4 regions of the Geodermatophilus sp. URMC 61 genome follow, and region 1 is predicted to be linked to each of the others. Evidence: riboswitches for the same ligand, from Rfam matches in the RefSeq annotation. Region 1 holds a riboswitch; each other region holds the start of a gene.
What was found. Region 1 has a riboswitch for cyclic di-AMP ahead of ACU610_RS02850 (peptidoglycan DD-metalloendopeptidase family protein). Riboswitches for the same ligand answer to the same signal wherever they lie in the genome.

Region 1 (4,128 bases):
TCCTAAGACATCACACCCGTGGGGCGGGTGGGGCTCGAACCCACGACCCAGGGATTATGAGTCCCATGCTCTGACCGGCTGAGCTACCGCCCCGGAGGTGTCCAGACTGCCAGACGCGGTGACGATCTCAGGACGCGGTGCTGATGGCGTCGATCGCCGTCCGGGCCTGTTCCCGCAGCGCGTCCGAGATCGGTGCCGACCCGGCCACCTCGGCGGCCGCGTCCTGCCCCTCCTCGCTGGTCACGTAGGTCATGAAGTCCGCGACCAGGTCGGCGGTCGGCTGGTCCTCGTAGGCCATGCAGCCCAGGTGGTAGCTGACCAGCACGATGGGGTAGCTGCCGGACGCGGCCGTCGTCCGCTCCAGCTCCAGGGCGAAGTCGTACGGACCGCGGCCGGGCAGCGGCGCGGACCCTTCCACGACGGCGGCCGCGGCCTCCGGCGTGGGCGCGACGAACTCGCTCCCGACGCCGATCCGGGCCACGCCCAGGTCGCCGGCCTGGGAGAGGTCGGCGTAACCGACGGTCCCCTCGCCGCCGGCCACGGCGGCCACCACCCCGGAGTTGCCCTGGGCCGACTCGCCGCCCTCCACGGGCCATTCGCCGTCCGGCTCGAACGGCCAGGCCTCGGGCGCGGCGGCGGCCAGGTACTCCGTGAAGTTCTCGGTCGTCCCCGACTCGTCGGAACGGTTGACGGGGGTGATCGGCAGGCCCGGCAGCGCGACGCCGGGGTTGTCCGCGGCGATCGCGGGGTCGTCCCAGCGGGCGATCTGCCGGGCGAAGACCCCGGCCAGGACCGTGGGGGAGAGGTGCAGCTCCGCCACCCCCGGGAGGTTGTGCACCACCGCGATCGGCGAGATGTAGTTCGGCAGCTCGAACACCTCGCCGCCGCAACGCTCCCGTGCCGCGACGAGCTCCTCCTCGTCCAGCGGCGCGTCGGAGCCGGCGAAGTCGATGCCGCCGGCGACGAACTGCTCGCGGCCACCGCCGGAGCCGACCGGGTCGTAGTCCACGGTGACGCCCGGCTGCACGGCCGAGTACCCGGCGGTCCACCCCTGCATCGCCGCCTGCTGGCTGCTCGCCCCGGCGCCCACGAGTGCGCCGCTGAGGTCACCGGCGGCCACCGCGCCCTGGCCGCGCTCGTTCGGGGGCACGTACTGCGACAGCGCCACCGCCACACCGGCCACCGCGGCGACCCCGACGGCTGCGGCGACCTTCCTCCGGGCCGACACCCGCGTCCTCCCGCCATCCGGCCCCGCGCGCTCCGCGCCGGGCGTCCGGACACGACCCTAGGCGTCGCTCCCGGCCCCCACCGATCGGCACCCGGGGCGCCGTTACACGGGTTCCGTCTCCGCCGCCGAGGCCTGTGGACGACGCCCGGGCAGCGTCCACAGCCCCCCGATCGGAGTAGTGCGTGGCCGACATCACAGCAGACACGGGGTGTGAGAGCAGGTTCGGGCGGCAAACCGCGGAACTCCGGCGTTTCTGCTGGTCACCTCGCGCGTCACGACGGCACCACCGGTCACTGCACGGCGGTCGCGTGCTGACACCGCGTAGTGGAGGCGGTGCCCTGGCGGCAAGGCGGCGCGTCGGCTCCGTTACCCGATCGTGACCCGAGGCTCCGATCCGTGTAGGTTCCCCGACGGCCTTGCCGGGCTCAGCTCCTCGGGAACCGAGGGCCTCGGCACGGCTCCGCCGAACCGCCGACGTCCCGATCCGGGGCCGAGGTGGACCGGGGACCCACCGAACTCCTGGGGTGAGTCCTGCCTGCGCAGGGGGTGCGCAGGCAGGTAGGGCGCCGTCCGGCCCGAACCCGTCAGCTAACTCGGTAGGCGGTCGCGAGGATGGGAGAACTGTCGCCTTGGCGACCCTGCACCGCCTGAACACCGTGGTCCGCTGCGCCACGTCACCCCGCAGCCGCACGCGCGCGCCGCGCCGCGCCGTCGTCGTCGCCGCCGCGGTGGCCGGGCTCCTGGCCGGCACCCCCGTCGTCGCCGGCGCCGCGCCCGCACCCGCCGCCTCGGAGCAGGCGTCCCTCGAGGAGCAGGTCAAGGCCATCGAGGAGCAGGTCAAGGCGGCCGAGGAGCAGCTGCAGCGGATGACCGTCGAGGCGGAGGCCGCCGCCGACGCCGCGCTCGTCGCCCGCGCCCAGTTGGCCCAGGGCCAGGCCGAGGCCGAGCGGACCGCCGCCGAGCTCGCCGTCGCCCAGGCCGACGTCGTGGCGGCGAAGGAGGACATCGCCGCGCTCGGCCGCGAGGCCTACATGGGCGCCGAGGAGCGCTACGGCGACCTCGAGCTCATCCTCGACGCGCAGAGCCCGACCGAGCTGCTGCAGCAGGCCGCGACCATGGAGCAGCTCGGCGACCACCGCGCCGAGCGGCTGCAGGAGTTCCTCACCGTCCAGGCGCGGGTCGAGGAGGCGGACCGCGCTGCCCGCGCCGCCGTCGCGCAGCTCGGCGAGCTCGCCCGCAAGGCCGACGAGGCCGAGCGGGCCGCCAACGAGCACCTCGCTCGCGCCCAGGCCGACTACGACGCCCGTGCGGCGGAGAAGGCCCGTCTCGACGGGGAGCTGCGCCTGGCCGGAGAGCGGCTGCTCGCCTCGCAGGGCGCCGCCGACCCGGTCGCCGCGTGGAGCGCCCGCCAGTCACTGGCCAGCTCCGCCGACGTCTCCGGCATGCCGACCGCCGGCCGGATGACCTCCTGCTACGGCCCGCGGTGGGGGACCATGCACCAGGGCATCGACATCGCCGCCCCCATCGGCACCCCGATCTACGTGCCCGAGGACGGCGTCGTCCTGCAGGCCGGCGCGGCCAGCGGCTTCGGTCAGGCCGTGTACGTGCAGCACGGTGACGGGCAGATCACCCTCTACGGGCACGTGAACCAGTTCTACGTCGGCGCCGGCCAGGTCGTGAAGGCCGGGGACCACATCGCCGACGTGGGCAACAAGGGCCAGTCCACCGGGCCGCACCTGCACTTCGAGGTGCACCAGGGCGGGCTCTACGCCAGCCGGGTCAACCCGATGCCGTGGCTCCAGGCGCACGGCATCGCGCGGGGCGGCGCCTGCTGAAGAAGGACCCCGTCCTCCCCATCCCTCGCACGCTCGGGGCGGGACCCGAGAGGGGGCCGGGCGGGACGTTGGAGCGGGGCCTCACCGACGCGGCCGCCGGGGGAGTGCTCCTCCGGCGGCCGCGTCCGGTCTACCGCCGTCCGCGCAGCCGGCCGAGCAGGCCGCCCACACCGCCGAGGGTCTGCGCCGCCAGCGCCAGGATCGGGCCGCCCGGGATGCCCGGCGCCGACTGCACGATCGGCGCCAGGGCCAGCAGGCCGCCCAGCTCGTGCACGCGCAGCCGTCGCCGGGCCAGTGCCGCCACCGGGTTGACCCGGCCCGAGGCGGCCTCCAGGAGCAGGTCCGCCGGGGCCTCCACTGCGGTGCCGCGGACGTCGCCCGCGGGGGTCCGGCGCACCGTCCACCCGGAGTCGTCGGCGGCGAAGGCCCAGCCACCCTCCGGCGTCGCCAGCGTCGCGCCGCCGCTGACCCCCTCGCGGGCCGCCAGGGCGCCGGTCACGTCGGCCAGCGCGGCCAGGCCGGACTGCAGGACCGCGGGCGGGGGAGGGGGCGCGCCGCAGGGCACCAGGTCCAGGCCGTGCACCGCGAGCTCGTAGGCCTGCCCGAGGACGACGCTGAGCAGCGGCAGCCGGCCGACGACGGCGACCGCCGGTGCGGTGTCGAGCTCCACCGGCTCCTCGGCGAGGTACCGGGCGGTGGCGTCCCGGTTGCGTCGCAGCGCGGCCAGCACCTCCTCCCGGGAGGCGTCCCGGTGAGCGGCGGTCACCCGCGCGTTCGTGCCGTCGACGTCCGGCGGCGTCCCCACTCCGCCCGCCCGTGCCGAGGCGATCAGGTCCGGCAGCGCGGCGTGGTCGTCCCAGAGGCCCAGGTGCACGCACACCTCGTGCACCCGCCACCCGGGCAGCCGGGTCGGCCGGTCGAGGTCGACGGCCGCCGTCTGCTCGAGGAAGGCGTCCCACGCGTCGAGCACCATCGACCCGACGGTGTCGCGGCCGGCGTCGGCCATGCCCCGGTGCTGGGGGTCCCCGGTCAGCGCCATGGGCGCCTCCTACCCCCGGGGGACGG
Region 2 (4,128 bases), 200 kb from region 1:
CGCCGGTCGGGTGCGAACCGAAGAACCACTGCCAGGCCGCGGGCGGGTCGGGGTCGTTGAGGTTGGTGGCGGCGAGCTCGCGCTGCATCGCGGTGAACGCCCCGGCGTCCCCGGTGAGGTCGAGCGCGCGCAGGTCGGCGCGCGCCTCGACCTGCCGCGACACCAGGTTCTGCACCGGGGTGCTCAGCAGCCCGCCCACCGACAGCAGCAGCAGGACCAGGGGGACGACGGCCGGGTCGGCGGGCGACTGCGCGCCCGCGCGGCGCAGCAGCGGCGTCCACGACAGCAGCCAGCCCGACAGCGCCACCGCGGCCGCCGCCCCCAGCGCCCCGACCAGGGTGCCGGTGAGCACGTCGCCGTGGACGACGTGGCCGAGCTCGTGCGCGACGATCGACTCGACCTCGGCGTCGGACAGCTGCTCGAGGGTCGTGTCGTAGAGGACGATGCGGCGGGTCGACCCGAAGCCGGAGACGTAGGCGTTGAGCGCCGTGGTCCGCCGGGAGGCATCGGAGACGAGCACGTCCTGCACCGGGGTGCCGTTCTCCTCCGCCAGGTCGAGCAGCTCGCTGCGCAGCGCACTCGGGGGCAGTGACTCGAAGCGGTTGAACGCCGGCTCGATGACCACCGGGTAGAGGAACGACCCGACGACGACGAAGCCGGCCGCCACCGCCGCGGCCCACGCCCACCACGTGCGCGGCGCGCGCCGGACCAGCCAGAGGAAGGCGGCCAGCGCGAGGGCGGTGAGGACGGCGCTGATGGCGGTCGAGACCGCGACGTCGCGCAGCCACAACCCCCAACTGCGGGTCGAGATGCCGTACCGGTGGCGGACCACCTCCGCGTACGCCGACACCGGCAGCGTGGCCAGCCGGCCGAGGACCACCACGGCCGCCGTGCCGAGCAGCACCTGGGCGACCCGCCCGCCGCCGAGCGGTCGCGCCACGGCCCGCACCAGCCGTGCCCCCAGCGGGGTCAGCCCCAGGACGGCGGAGACGACCAGGCCGAGGAGCAGGGAGGTCAGCGAGGCCGGGCGCAGCGCCCTGGCGAAGGCCTCGGCCCGGGCGAGGAGGTCCGGCGGCAGGACCGACGAGGGGTCGACGGGAGTACGCCCACCCGGTGGCTCGGGCAGCAGCGTCCACGGCGGGACCGTCACGAGGACGACGACGAGCGCGGCGCCGAGGACACCGGCGACCAGGAGCGCGACCCGGCGGGCGCTCGTCCCGCCCGCCCCGCTCACGCGCCGATCCTATGGTCGGGTCCGCGGCGGTCGGGGACGGCACTCGGCGGCGGTGGGCCGGTCACGGGTGCCCGGAGGGACTCCCGACCGGGACACGGGCAGCGGCTCGATCCTGGCCCCGCCCCGGGCCGGCCCCGTCCAGAAGCTCGCCGCGGCCCCGTCCCCGGCCCCGTCCCGAGGCTCGCCACGAGCCTGCGAGCGGTGAGGAGGACGGGGTCCTTCAGGCGACCCGGCGCATCCCGGTGATGCCGCCCATCGAGTCGACGCTCACGACCTTCACCGGCTGACCCGAGGTCGAGGCGTGCACCATCTGGCCGTTGCCGATGTACATCGCCACGTGGCTGACGGGGCTGTGGTAGAAGATCAGGTCGCCCGGCTGCAGCTCGGACCGGGAGACCGCGGAACCCATCGCCGCCTGCATCCGCGACGAGTGCGGCAGGCTGATGCCGGCCGCGGCGTAGGCGTACTGGGTCAGCCCCGAGCAGTCGAAGGCATTCGGCCCGCCGGCGCCCCACACGTACGGGTCCCCCACCTGCGCCAGGGCGGTGTCGACGGCGATCTGCGCGGCGCCGCCGGCCGCGGCGGCCGGCGCGGCGGGGACCGACCGGCCGGCGTGCGCGGCCACGACCTCCTGCTGCTGCGGTGCCGACAGCGCGTCGTACTGCGCCTGGTAGTCGGCGGTGTCCGCCTCGAGCTGCGCCTGGCGGGCGGTGACGTCGTCGAGCGTGCGCTGGGCGGCGGCCTGCGCGGCGTCGGCGTCGGCGCGGGCCCGTTCGGCCGCGGCGGCGGACGCGGCGACCGCACCGAGCACGTCGTCGGTGTGGCCGGCGATGGCGTCGAGGGTGGCCAGCTGCGAGACGAACTCCTCGGCCGACCCGCTGGTCATCAGCAGGTCCAGCTCCGGCATGCCGTCGCCGGCGGTGAAGGCGGTGCGGGCGACCTGGCGGATCCGGCCGTCGAGCGCGTCGAGCTGCGTCTGGGCGGCGGCGACTGCCTGGCCGGCGCTCCGGACGGCGTCCTGCTGCTGCGCCAGCGTCTCGCGGGCCTCGTTGACCTGCTCGGTCAGGACCTCGAGTTCGTGCGCGGCCCGGGCGACCAGCTGCGCGGCCTGTGCGGCGCTCGTGGCGTCCTCCGGCTCCGCGACGGCGGTGCCCGGCAGCAGTGTGAGGGCGAGGGTGGCGGTGGCTCCCAGGACCAGTCCGCGGGCGATGCCGCGGGACAGGGTCGGGCGGCGGAACGCGACCGGGAGGTCGGGGTGGAACTGATCGACGGCATGCCTCTGGGCAGGGCGGGGGGTCGCCACGGTCGGCGGCTCTCCGTTTCTTCCTCAGCGACCGCCTACCGAGTTAGCTGACGGGTTCGGGCTGGGAAGAAGGCGCCCTATCTCTGCGCCCCGGCGGACCGGCGCGCGGGAGAACTCACCCCAGTGCTGCGGTGGGTCCCCGGTTCCCCCTCGGCGCCGGTGTGGCGCCTCGGGCGATTCGGCGGTGACCGGCCGAGGTCACCCGTCTGCAGGTGACGACCACCCGGCCGGACCGGCTCACCGTACGGGGGTTGTTGAAGAAGTGACGATCGGGGGTGCCGGGGACTGTGGGATCGGTGTTCCTGCTGGTCGGCGACACGCCGTCCGTCGGACCCGGCTCGCACGGAGACGGGCGCGCCCCGCTCACCCGGTGCGCCGCTGCGACCCCTGACCGCCGGCCCGCCGCTGCGGCGCGGCCCGTCGTGCCGGGGCCGGACGCGTGGCGTGCTCGTGCCGCAGCGGCGGCACCAGCCCGGCGTCGGCCAGCACCCGCACGGCGCGCCGCTCCACCTCGTCGAACTCCACGACCACCCCCGGCGGCAGCACGACGACGTCCTCGGCGGACAGCTGGCCGTCCCGCCGGCCGGTCATCGGCACCACCGTCGGGTCGGTGCTCTGCCAGCCCGGCGGCGCCCCCAGCAGGACGGTGACGACGCAGTCGCCGCAGCCGGTGCCGCGGGCGGTGCAGGTGTCGCAGTCGATGTGCACGGTCCACTCCTCTGCTCGCCGACCCTCGTCGCAGGAGGCCGTCCGCGGCCCCGGTCGATCCGGGCAGGACGCTAGGAGCGGGCACCGACAGTTCCGGCTCAGGCGCCGACGTACTCCCAGTGCCAGGGTTCCTCGCGGCCGTTGCCGGGGTCGGCCCACCGCGGGTGGACGAAGCCGAAGCGACCGGCGTTGGCGACCATCCAGGCGTACTGCGCCGTCCCGAACCGCTCGACGCCCCCGCACAGGTCGACCGCGAGGCCCCAGCCGTGGTTGCTGGTGCCGGGCACCGCGGCCAGCTCCGGCTTCTCCCCGTACAGCCGCACCTGAGCGGCGTAGGTCCGGTAGGAGTCGGTGGTGCACAACGGCGTCCCGAAGGCATCGGCGAAGGCACTGCTCATCCCCCGGTGGGCCGCCGCCGCGTCGCAGCGCAGCAGGTGGCCGGCGACCTCCAGCGGACACATCGCGCTGGGCGGGATCAACCCGTTCGGGAAGCCGCCCCACGCCGACCCCCCGGACGTCTCGGGCGGGTACCGCACGGCGCCGCACCCCACCGGCAGCGCCCCGCCGGACGGTCCGGGCGCCCGGACGGCCGTGCGCGGCCCGAGGCTCGGCCGCGCGACACCCAGCACCCGGTCGGCCGCCGGGCGGCCGACCACCACGGCACCGGCGCGGGCGTCGGCCGCCAGCACGGTCCGCCGGTCGAGCGCGATGCCCACGTTGCCCAGACCGGAGCGGCCGGCGCCGAGGAACACCAGGTCCCCCGGGAGGACGTCGGCCGGGTCGACCGGCGTGGTCACCGAGAAGAGCCCCGCCTGGTCATCGGGGAGGTCGATCCCCACCGAGGCGTAGACGGCGTGCACCAGCGATCCGCAGGCCCACGCGT
Region 3 (4,128 bases), 1.6 Mb from region 1:
ACACGGTCCGCTTGGGCGCCACCTACCGGATCGAGTGCAAGGACTGGACGGACGACCAGGTCCGCAACAGCGACGACGCCGAAGACATCCGCACCATGAACCTCGACCCCTGTCACGTCCTCAGCGGCCCCTTCGCGATCGAGGGGCTGGAGCCGGGAGACATGCTGGTGGTCGACATCGTCGACATCGGGCCGTTCGACGTCCAGCCATGGGGCTACACCGGTATCTTCGCCAAGGAGAACGGGGGCGGCTTCCTCACCGACTACTCCCCGGGAGCGTCCAAGGCGATCTGGGACCTCGACGGCATCTGGACCACCAGCCGGCACGTCCCGGGTGTGCGCTTCATCGGCAACTCCCACCCCGGGTTGTTCGGCTGCGCTCCCTCCGCCGAGCTGCTCGCCGAGTGGAACCGCCGCGAGCAGGCCCTCATCGACCTGAATCCCGACCGGGTGACCGGGGACATCCCCGCACACGGCGGCGAGACACCCGGCGCGCCTCAGGTGCCGGCGCTGGCCCTCCCGCCGCAGCCGAAGGACGCGCTCCTCGGCCGGCTGAGCGGCTCGGACCTCGAACGGGCCGCCGCCGAGGCCTGCCGCACGATCCCGCCCCGGGAGCACGGGGGGAACGTGGACATCAAGGACCTGGGCGTCGGGAGTCGGGTCTACATGCCGGTCTTCGTACCCGGTGGGCTGTTCTCCATCGGAGACCTCCACTTTGCGCAGGGCGACGGGGAGATCACCTTCTGCGGCGCCATCGAGATGCCCGGCTTCATCGACCTGCACTTCGACGTCATCAAGGGCGGGATGGAGCGGTACAAGACAGACATGCCGTTCTTCAAGCCCGGCCGGGTCGGCCCGAACTACTCGGAGTACCTGACCTTCGAGGGCATCAGCGTGGAGGACGGCCGGAACTACTACATGAACGCCACGGTCGCCTACCGCCGAGCCTGCCTCAACGCCATCAACTACCTGATGCCGGCGATGGACTGGACCTTCGAGCAGGCGTACCTGTTCCTCGGGGCGGCGCCCATCGACGGCCGGATCGGCGGCGTGGTGGACATCCCCAACAGCGCGGTCTCGCTCAGCATCCCGTTGTCGATCTTCGACCGGAGTCTCCTGCCGGAGGGTGCCGGCGGAGGTCGCGAGCTGGTCGCGGACTGACCGATCCCGGTCCGGGGCGGCGGCCCCGCCCCGGACCCTCAGCACCGGCAGGAGACGCCCCCGTGCCCCTCTACGAGTTCCGCTGTCCGCAGTGCGGCCCGTTCGACCTGCGACGGGACATGCAGGACGTCGCTGACGCCGCCGTCTGTCCCTCCTGCGACCAACCGGCCCGGCGGGTCTACGCCGTCTCAGGCGGCAGGCCATGGAGAGGGCCGCTGCGCGACGCCGGGAAGGCCGACCGCGCGCGCGTCGAGCGGGCGCGCAGCGGTGAACCGGTGGTCACCGGCCCTCCGGCCGGGCGCCGGTTCCCCCGACGGAGCGGGCACCACCACTGAGAACGACCGAGGGACCGCCCGTGCGGACGGCCCCTCGGTCGTAGCGTCGGACGGGCGCGGCGCGCCCCGGCAGGCCGTCGGCCCCGTCCCGGGTCCCGCCCTGAGCCTGCGAGGGGTGGGGAGGACGGGGTCCTCTCTCAGTACCAGCCGGTGGACTGCGAGTGCGCCCAGGCGCCGCACGGGCTGCCGTAGCGGCTGTCGATGTAGATGAGGCCGGCGTCGATCTGGCGGTAGCCGTCCGACGTCTTGGCGATGCCGGTGCTGGCCCAGGTCGAGTTCAGGAACTGCGGGATGCCGTAGGCGGTGCTGCTGGGGTTCTGCGCGTCGGGGTTCCAGCCGCTCTCCTTGCCCCACAGGTTCTCCAGGCAGCTGAACTGCTGGGCGCTGCCGACCTTGCTCATCGCGTAGTCCTTGAAGGAGCCCCGCGGCGCGGCGGACGACGCGGCGGGGGCCGCAGCCGATGCGGCGGCCTTCTCGGCGGCCTCGCGCTCCGCGGCCTCACGGGCGGCGGCCTCGGCCGCGGCCTTCTCGGCGGCCTCGCGGGCGGCCTGCTCGGCGGCGGCCTTCTCGGCGGCCTGGCGGTCCAGCTCGGCCTGCTCCGCGGCGGCCTGCGCCTGCGCGGCCTGTACCTCGGCGGCCTGGCGCTCGCTGCGGGAGGCGGCGAGGTCCTGCAGCGGGGCCAGCTCGGTGGCGGCCGGGGCGGCGAGCGGCTGCTGGGCCGACTCCTCGGTGATGCCGAGCTGCTCGGCCACGCTCATCGAGGCCGGGACCGTCTCGGTCTCGGCCTCGGCGGCCGGCTGGGCCCCGATGACGGTGCTGACGACGACCGCGCCGGCGGCGGCGGTGGCCAGCAGGATCGCCGGACGGCGGCCGCGGGCGGGCAGCCGCAGGCGACGGCGGGTGGTCCGGTCGGTGGGGGCGTCGGTGGCCGGGACGGCCGGGAACTGCTTGGTGTCCATCAGGTGGGGGGCTCCGTGGCGAGAGGGCGCGCGGGCTCGGTCCTCCGTGCAGAGGACAGCCCGGGGCGGCGCGGTCTACGGGGGCGTCGGCGGATCGCGGAGTGCCGGCGGGCGCGGTCGAGTGCCGGGTCAGCAGGCCGGGGAGGAGGCGCGAGGTGCGCGCGGCCGGGTGAGCCGGCGAGCCGCGAGGGCCCGTGGGCGGGGCATGCGACGAGCTCCGTTCTTCCGTGAGCCGCCTACCGAGTTAGCTGACGGGTTCGGGCGGGAAGCAGCCCTACCGGCCCGCGTCTCGTGCTCGCGGGCGGGATTCACCCCAGTACTGCGGTGGGTCCCCGGCTCGCGTCCGCTGGCGGCGGACACGACTCGGCGGCGTCCGACCAGGCTCCCCGAACGGGGACGAGACGACCGACCGGACGTGAGCCACCGTAGGGGCCGTTACCGTCCCGTGACAATCGCGTCGATCACATCGGGAACGTGAGTCACGTCGCAGTCCGGTGCCCGCCTCCCTCCGAGGGAGGCGGGCGAGGGGAATACCGACCGACCGGATGCGTTGCACCGGCCGGTAGTTGCACTCTCAACCAATGGAGACCGACATGCAGTTCGGCGTCTTCTCGGTCAGCGACATCACGACCGATCCCACCACCGGCCGCACGCCCACCGAGGCCGAGCGGATCCAGGCGATCGTCACCATCGCGAAGAAGGCCGAAGAGGTCGGGCTCGACGTCTTCGCCCTGGGCGAGCACCACAACCCGCCGTTCTTCTCCTCCTCGCCGACCACCACGCTGGCCTACATCGCCGCGCAGACGTCGCGGCTGCAGCTGTCCACGGCGACCACGCTGATCACGACCAACGACCCGGTGAAGATCGCCGAGGACTACGCGATGCTGCAGCACCTGGCCGGCGGCCGGGTCGACCTGATGATGGGCCGCGGCAACACCGGCCCGGTCTACCCGTGGTTCGGGCAGGACATCCGCAACGGCCTGCCGCTCGCGGTGGAGAACTACGCGCTGCTGCGCCGGCTGTGGGACACCGACGTCGTCGACTGGTCCGGGCAGTTCCGCACGCCGCTGCAGGGCTTCACCTCGACCCCGCGGCCGCTGGACGGGGTGGCGCCGTTCGTGTGGCACGGCTCGATCCGCTCCCCGCAGATCGCCGAGCAGGCCGCCTACTACGGCGACGGCTTCTTCTCCAACCACATCTTCTGGCCGGCCGAGCACACCGCCCGGATGGTGGAGTTCTACCGCCGCCGCTTCGAGCACCACGGCCACGGCGCCGCCGACCAGGCGATCGTCGGCCTGGGCGGGCAGGTGTTCATGCGGAAGAACAGCCAGGACGCGATCGCCGAGTTCCGGCCGTACTTCGACAACGCGCCGGTCTACGGCCACGGCCCGTCGCTGGAGGACTTCTCCCGCGAGACGCCGCTGACCGTCGGCTCCCCGCAGCAGGTCATCGAGCGGACCCTGGGCTTCCGTGAGTACGTCGGGGACTACCAGCGGCAGCTGTTCCTCATCGACCACGCCGGCCTGCCGCTGAAGACCGTGCTCGAGCAGCTGGACGTGCTCGGCGAGGAGGTCGTGCCGGTGCTGCGCCGCGAGTTCGCCGCGCTCAAGCCCGCGCACGTGCCCGACGCCCCCACCCACGCCTCGCTGGTCGCCGCGCGCCAGACCACCCCGG
Region 4 (4,128 bases), 1.5 Mb from region 1:
GTGGTGCGGTTCTCGAGCAGGCCGCGCCAGCCGTCGCGGAAACCGATCACCGAGCTGCCGTACTGGGTCGTCGCAGTGCGGACGACCGAGCGGATGACGGCGTTGAGGCCGGGGCAGTCGCCCCCGCCGGTCAGCACACCGATACGCACCGGCTGTCTCCCTGGGGTCGTGGGCCGGGTCGCCATCGACCATACGTCATGACGACATGACGACACCGCGACACCTCGACCCAGTGTGCCGCGCCTCCGTTCGTCGCCCCGGCCGGCCGCACCACCAGCCCCGTGCGCCACAGGAGGCGCGGTCAGGCCGGGCCGGCTGGAGGTCGGGTCGGGGTGGCTCACGGTGCTTCTCAGGTCGCAGTGTGCAACCACCGTGACCGGCCGGCCTGGAGGCCGCCCGGACCCGCGCTGTGCGTTCGCTGGACGCCTGCCGCCGGTCAGGACCCGCCGCCGTCCTCGCCTGGGGTCGCCTCGTCGGCCAGGGCCGCCAGCTGGTCCCGCGCGGCGGCGGCCACCCGGGCCGGCACGCCCAGGTCGGCCAGCTGCTGGGCGGCGGCCGCCATCTCCGCGGTCCGGCGGCGGGCGTGCTCGCGGGACGTGGTCAGGAACACCTCGAGGTCGGTGGCGGCGAAGCGGTCCAGCTCCGCGGCGATGTCGCGCCGCAGCCAGTCGCCGACCCCGGCCGCCTCCGCGCCCTGCACCGCCTCCACCACGGCGGCGGCCACGCCCTTCCAGAAGACGCTGCGCAACAGCTTGCGGGAGATCGCCGCACCCGCCGGACCGTCGAGCACGTCCACGGTCACGCCGAACCCGGCCAGCACCTGCGCGTACCTGCGGGCGCCGTCCCCGGACACCAGCATCGGGGTGCGCAGCCCGCGCCCGGGGACGGTCCCCAGCAGCGCCACGTCGGCCACCGGGACACCCCGGTCGGCGAGGGTCGCGGCGAGGTCCCGCTTCACGCGGGGCGCGGCGGTGTTGAGGTCGGCCCAGATCGCCCCGGGCTGCAGCCGGGGCAGGGCGTTGCGCAGCGCGACGGGCGCGTCGGCGGCGCTGTTCACGCTGAGCACCAGGTCGGCGTCCGCGACCGCCGCGGCCTCGTCGGTGCGCGGCAGCACCCCGGGTGGCGGAGCCACCCGGGGGTCGTAGCCCCGCACGTCGGCACCGAGAGCGACCAGGTCGCGGGCGATCTCCGCCCCGGCCTCCCCCAGTCCCAGCAGCGCGATCGCCGGCGGTCGGTCCACGGTCCCCACCTCCTGCGGCCCCCGGCGGGCCGCCCCGGCGGACTGTAGGCCGGGACCGGTGCGGCCGGTCAGCCGCGGCCGTCGTCCGCGAGGACGAAGAGCACCGAGATGCCGGCCAGGTCGAGCACCTTGCGGAACCGCGGGGACGCCGACCGGAGCACCGCCGGCCGCCCGTCGCGCGCCGCGGACTGCGCCCACCGCACCAGCAGCGACAGCCCCGTGGAGTCGATGTAACCGACGGAGGCGACCTGCACGGCCACCAGCTCGCGCTCGTCGAGGCCGTCGGCGCGCATCCGCCGCACGAGGGGTTCGTCGACGTCGCCGATCAGGTGCAGGACCGGGCCGGCGCCCTCCTGCACCACCCGGTAGGAGCCGCTCGGCGGCTCGGACCCGGAGCTCAGGTGGTGCACGCCCCCACTGTGACCGCGCCCGTCCCCAGCGACAAGCAGGACCCGAGCAGTGTCACCGGACCGTCACTGCACGGGCCTCCGGGGGGCAGCCGGAGAGCGCGGACCCCCTCGACCGGAGGTCCGGCAGCACGTGGTGGACCAGCTCGGACGGGATCGCGAGCACCGACCCGTCGTCGGCGGGCCGCTGCGGGTCGACGGTGGCTACCGGTGCCGTCAGGACGCAGTGTGCGCGGACCGGTCACCGTGGGTCATCCCGACCCGGGGTGTCCGACCGCGCCCGTACCGCGGTTTGTCACGCCGAGGTCACGGACCTACCGTTCCGGCCGTCCGACCGGGTCGTCCGCCACTCCCCCGTGGCGACCGGGCGGACGCCGCCGAACCCCGTACCGGCCCGTCTCGCCGGATCGGGGGCCGGGGACCCACCGCAGCACCGGGGTGAAGCGCCACCCGGCCGCCAGGCCGGGCAGCGCCGGGCGTCTTCCCGCCCGAACCCGTCAGCTAACTCGGTAGGCGGCCGTGGAAGGAAGGACAGACCCGCCTCCATGGCGAGTGCACCCACCCCTGCCCGCCGTGCGGTCCCCCGCATCGTGATCGGCCTGATCGCCGCCGGCGGCCTCACGCTCACGACCGTCCCCGCCGCCGCCAGTCCCGAGGACCCCGAGACCTCCGCCGAGGCCGCCGCGCTCGTCGCCGAGCGGGCCCACGACCTCGAGGTCGTCACCGAGCGGTTCAACGAGGCGCGCGAGCAGTTGCGCGCCACCCAGGACGCCGCCGCGCAGGCCGCCCGGGACGTCGCCGCCGCCGAGGCTGCCCTGGCCGCGGCGCGCGAGCAGGTCCGCGCCGTCGCCCGCGGCGCCTGGACCGGCGACCGGCTGACCACGCTCTCGGCGGTGCTCACCGCCGACTCCCCCGACGAGCTGCTCGACCGGGTCGGCACGCTCCAGGCGATCGCCGACCACACCAACGGTGTCCTCGGCGGCGCGGTGCAGGCCACGGACTCCGCCGCCGCGGCGCGCAGCGCGGCCGAGCGCACCGCGGCCGAGGCCGCCGCGCTGCTGGACCGGGTCGCCGCCCAGCAGGCCGACCTCGACCGGCAGGTCGCCACCTTCCAGGCCGTGTACGACCGGCTGGCGGCCGAGGAGCAGCGGGCCGCCCGCGAGGCCGCGGAGCGGCACACGGCCGAGGAGGCCGCGGCCGCGCAGCAGCAGGCCGCAGCGGCGGTGGCCCCGACCCCGGCGCCGCGGGTGGCGGCGGCCGGCGGCGCCGCGGCGACCGCCGTCGACACCGCCCTGGCACAACTCGGCGACCCCTACGTGTGGGCCGCCGCCGGGCCAGACGCCTTCGACTGCTCGGGCCTGGTGCAGTACGCCTACGCCGCCGCCGGCGTGCGCCTGCCGCACTCCAGCCGGATGCAGGCGCAGACGGGGACGCCGGTGTCGCGGTCGCAGCTGCAGCCCGGCGACCTGGTGTTCTTCTACAGCCCGGTCAGCCACGTCGGCATCTACGTCGGCGACGAGCAGATGGTGCACGCCTCGACCTCCGGCCAGCCGGTCGAGGTCGCCTCGATCGACTCGATGGGCGGCTACAACAGCGCCCGCCGGATCGGCTGAGGCCCGGGCGGCGCCTCCGTCAGCCGGCGGGGGTGCCGCCCTCCTGGACCGCGCCGTCCTGCGCGGAACAGCGCACGGCGACGATCGCGACGTCGTCCTCCGGCCGGGGCCCGACGATCCGCTCGATGAGCGCGTCGCACAGCCGGTCGACCGGGACCGGACCCAGCTCGCGCACCGCGGCCACCAGCCGGTCGGTGCCCTCGTCGATGCCGGTGCGGCCCTGCTCGACCAGCCCGTCGGTGTAGAAGAGCAGCGTGTCGCCCGCACCGACCTCCGCCACGGCGTCGCTGCGGGGCGCGGTCGACTCCGCACCGAGCAGCGTCTGCGGCTCGCTCGCCAGCAGCTCCACCCGGCCGTCGCCGTGCAGGAGCAGCGGCGGCAGGTGCCCGGCCGAGGACCAGCGCAGCACCCGCCGCCCGCTGCCGGCCAGCTCCGGCGGCTGCTCCAGGCGGGCGATGAGCGCGGTGGCCAGGGTGCCGATCCGCAGGCCGGTGAGCGCCGCGTCGACGCGGGTGAGGACCCGCGCCGGCTCCTCGTGCCGGTCGTAGGCGATGCCGCGCAGGATGCTGCGCACCTGCCCCATCGCCGCGGCCGCGTCGACGTTGTGGCCGACGACGTCGCCGATCACCAGCAGCGTCGCGCCGTCGGGCTGCTGGAAGGCGTCGTACCAGTCGCCGCCGACGTGCAGCGTGCTCGACGCCGGCAGGTAGCGGACGGCGATCTCCAGGTCGCCCGGCTGCGGCGGCGGGGTGAGCAGGCTGCGCTGCAGGGTCTCGGCGACGGCGAGCTGGCGGCCGTAGAGCCGGGCGTTGTCGATGGCCAGCGAGGCGCGGCGGGCCACCTCCACCGCCGTGGCGATCTCCATCTC

Region 2: linked by a shared signal. The riboswitch ahead of ACU610_RS03820 (NlpC/P60 family protein) and the one ahead of ACU610_RS02850 (peptidoglycan DD-metalloendopeptidase family protein) in region 1 are both predicted to bind cyclic di-AMP.
Region 3: linked by a shared signal. The riboswitch ahead of ACU610_RS10240 (aggregation-promoting factor C-terminal-like domain-containing protein) and the one ahead of ACU610_RS02850 (peptidoglycan DD-metalloendopeptidase family protein) in region 1 are both predicted to bind cyclic di-AMP.
Region 4: linked by a shared signal. The riboswitch ahead of ACU610_RS09710 (C40 family peptidase) and the one ahead of ACU610_RS02850 (peptidoglycan DD-metalloendopeptidase family protein) in region 1 are both predicted to bind cyclic di-AMP.

What each region holds. Positions count from the first base shown of each region.
Region 1 covers NZ_JBRFHZ010000002.1:604,490-608,617, forward strand. The annotation lists tRNA gene ACU610_RS02840 (tRNA-Ile) at 20-93, opposite strand; gene pstS (phosphate ABC transporter substrate-binding protein PstS) at 128-1,228, opposite strand; cyclic di-AMP (ydaO/yuaA leader) riboswitch at 1,680-1,846, shown strand; gene ACU610_RS02850 (peptidoglycan DD-metalloendopeptidase family protein) at 1,858-3,063, shown strand; gene ACU610_RS02855 (maleylpyruvate isomerase N-terminal domain-containing protein) at 3,194-4,102, opposite strand.
Region 2 covers NZ_JBRFHZ010000002.1:805,698-809,825, reverse strand. The annotation lists gene ACU610_RS03825 (M48 family metallopeptidase) at 1-1,234, opposite strand, end outside; gene ACU610_RS03820 (NlpC/P60 family protein) at 1,455-2,537, opposite strand; cyclic di-AMP (ydaO/yuaA leader) riboswitch at 2,554-2,703, opposite strand; gene ACU610_RS03815 (hypothetical protein) at 2,901-3,245, opposite strand; gene ACU610_RS03810 (D-alanyl-D-alanine carboxypeptidase family protein) at 3,344-4,128, opposite strand, start outside.
Region 3 covers NZ_JBRFHZ010000002.1:2,219,194-2,223,321, forward strand. The annotation lists gene fmdA (formamidase) at 1-1,160, shown strand, start outside; gene ACU610_RS10235 (FmdB family zinc ribbon protein) at 1,223-1,495, shown strand; gene ACU610_RS10240 (aggregation-promoting factor C-terminal-like domain-containing protein) at 1,633-2,454, opposite strand; cyclic di-AMP (ydaO/yuaA leader) riboswitch at 2,673-2,833, opposite strand; gene ACU610_RS10245 (LLM class flavin-dependent oxidoreductase) at 3,036-4,128, shown strand, end outside.
Region 4 covers NZ_JBRFHZ010000002.1:2,110,090-2,114,217, forward strand. The annotation lists gene ACU610_RS09695 (ATP-dependent 6-phosphofructokinase) at 1-149, opposite strand, end outside; gene ACU610_RS09700 (DUF1932 domain-containing protein) at 437-1,240, opposite strand; gene ACU610_RS09705 (STAS domain-containing protein) at 1,309-1,650, opposite strand; cyclic di-AMP (ydaO/yuaA leader) riboswitch at 2,038-2,178, shown strand; gene ACU610_RS09710 (C40 family peptidase) at 2,193-3,260, shown strand; gene ACU610_RS09715 (SpoIIE family protein phosphatase) at 3,280-4,128, opposite strand, start outside.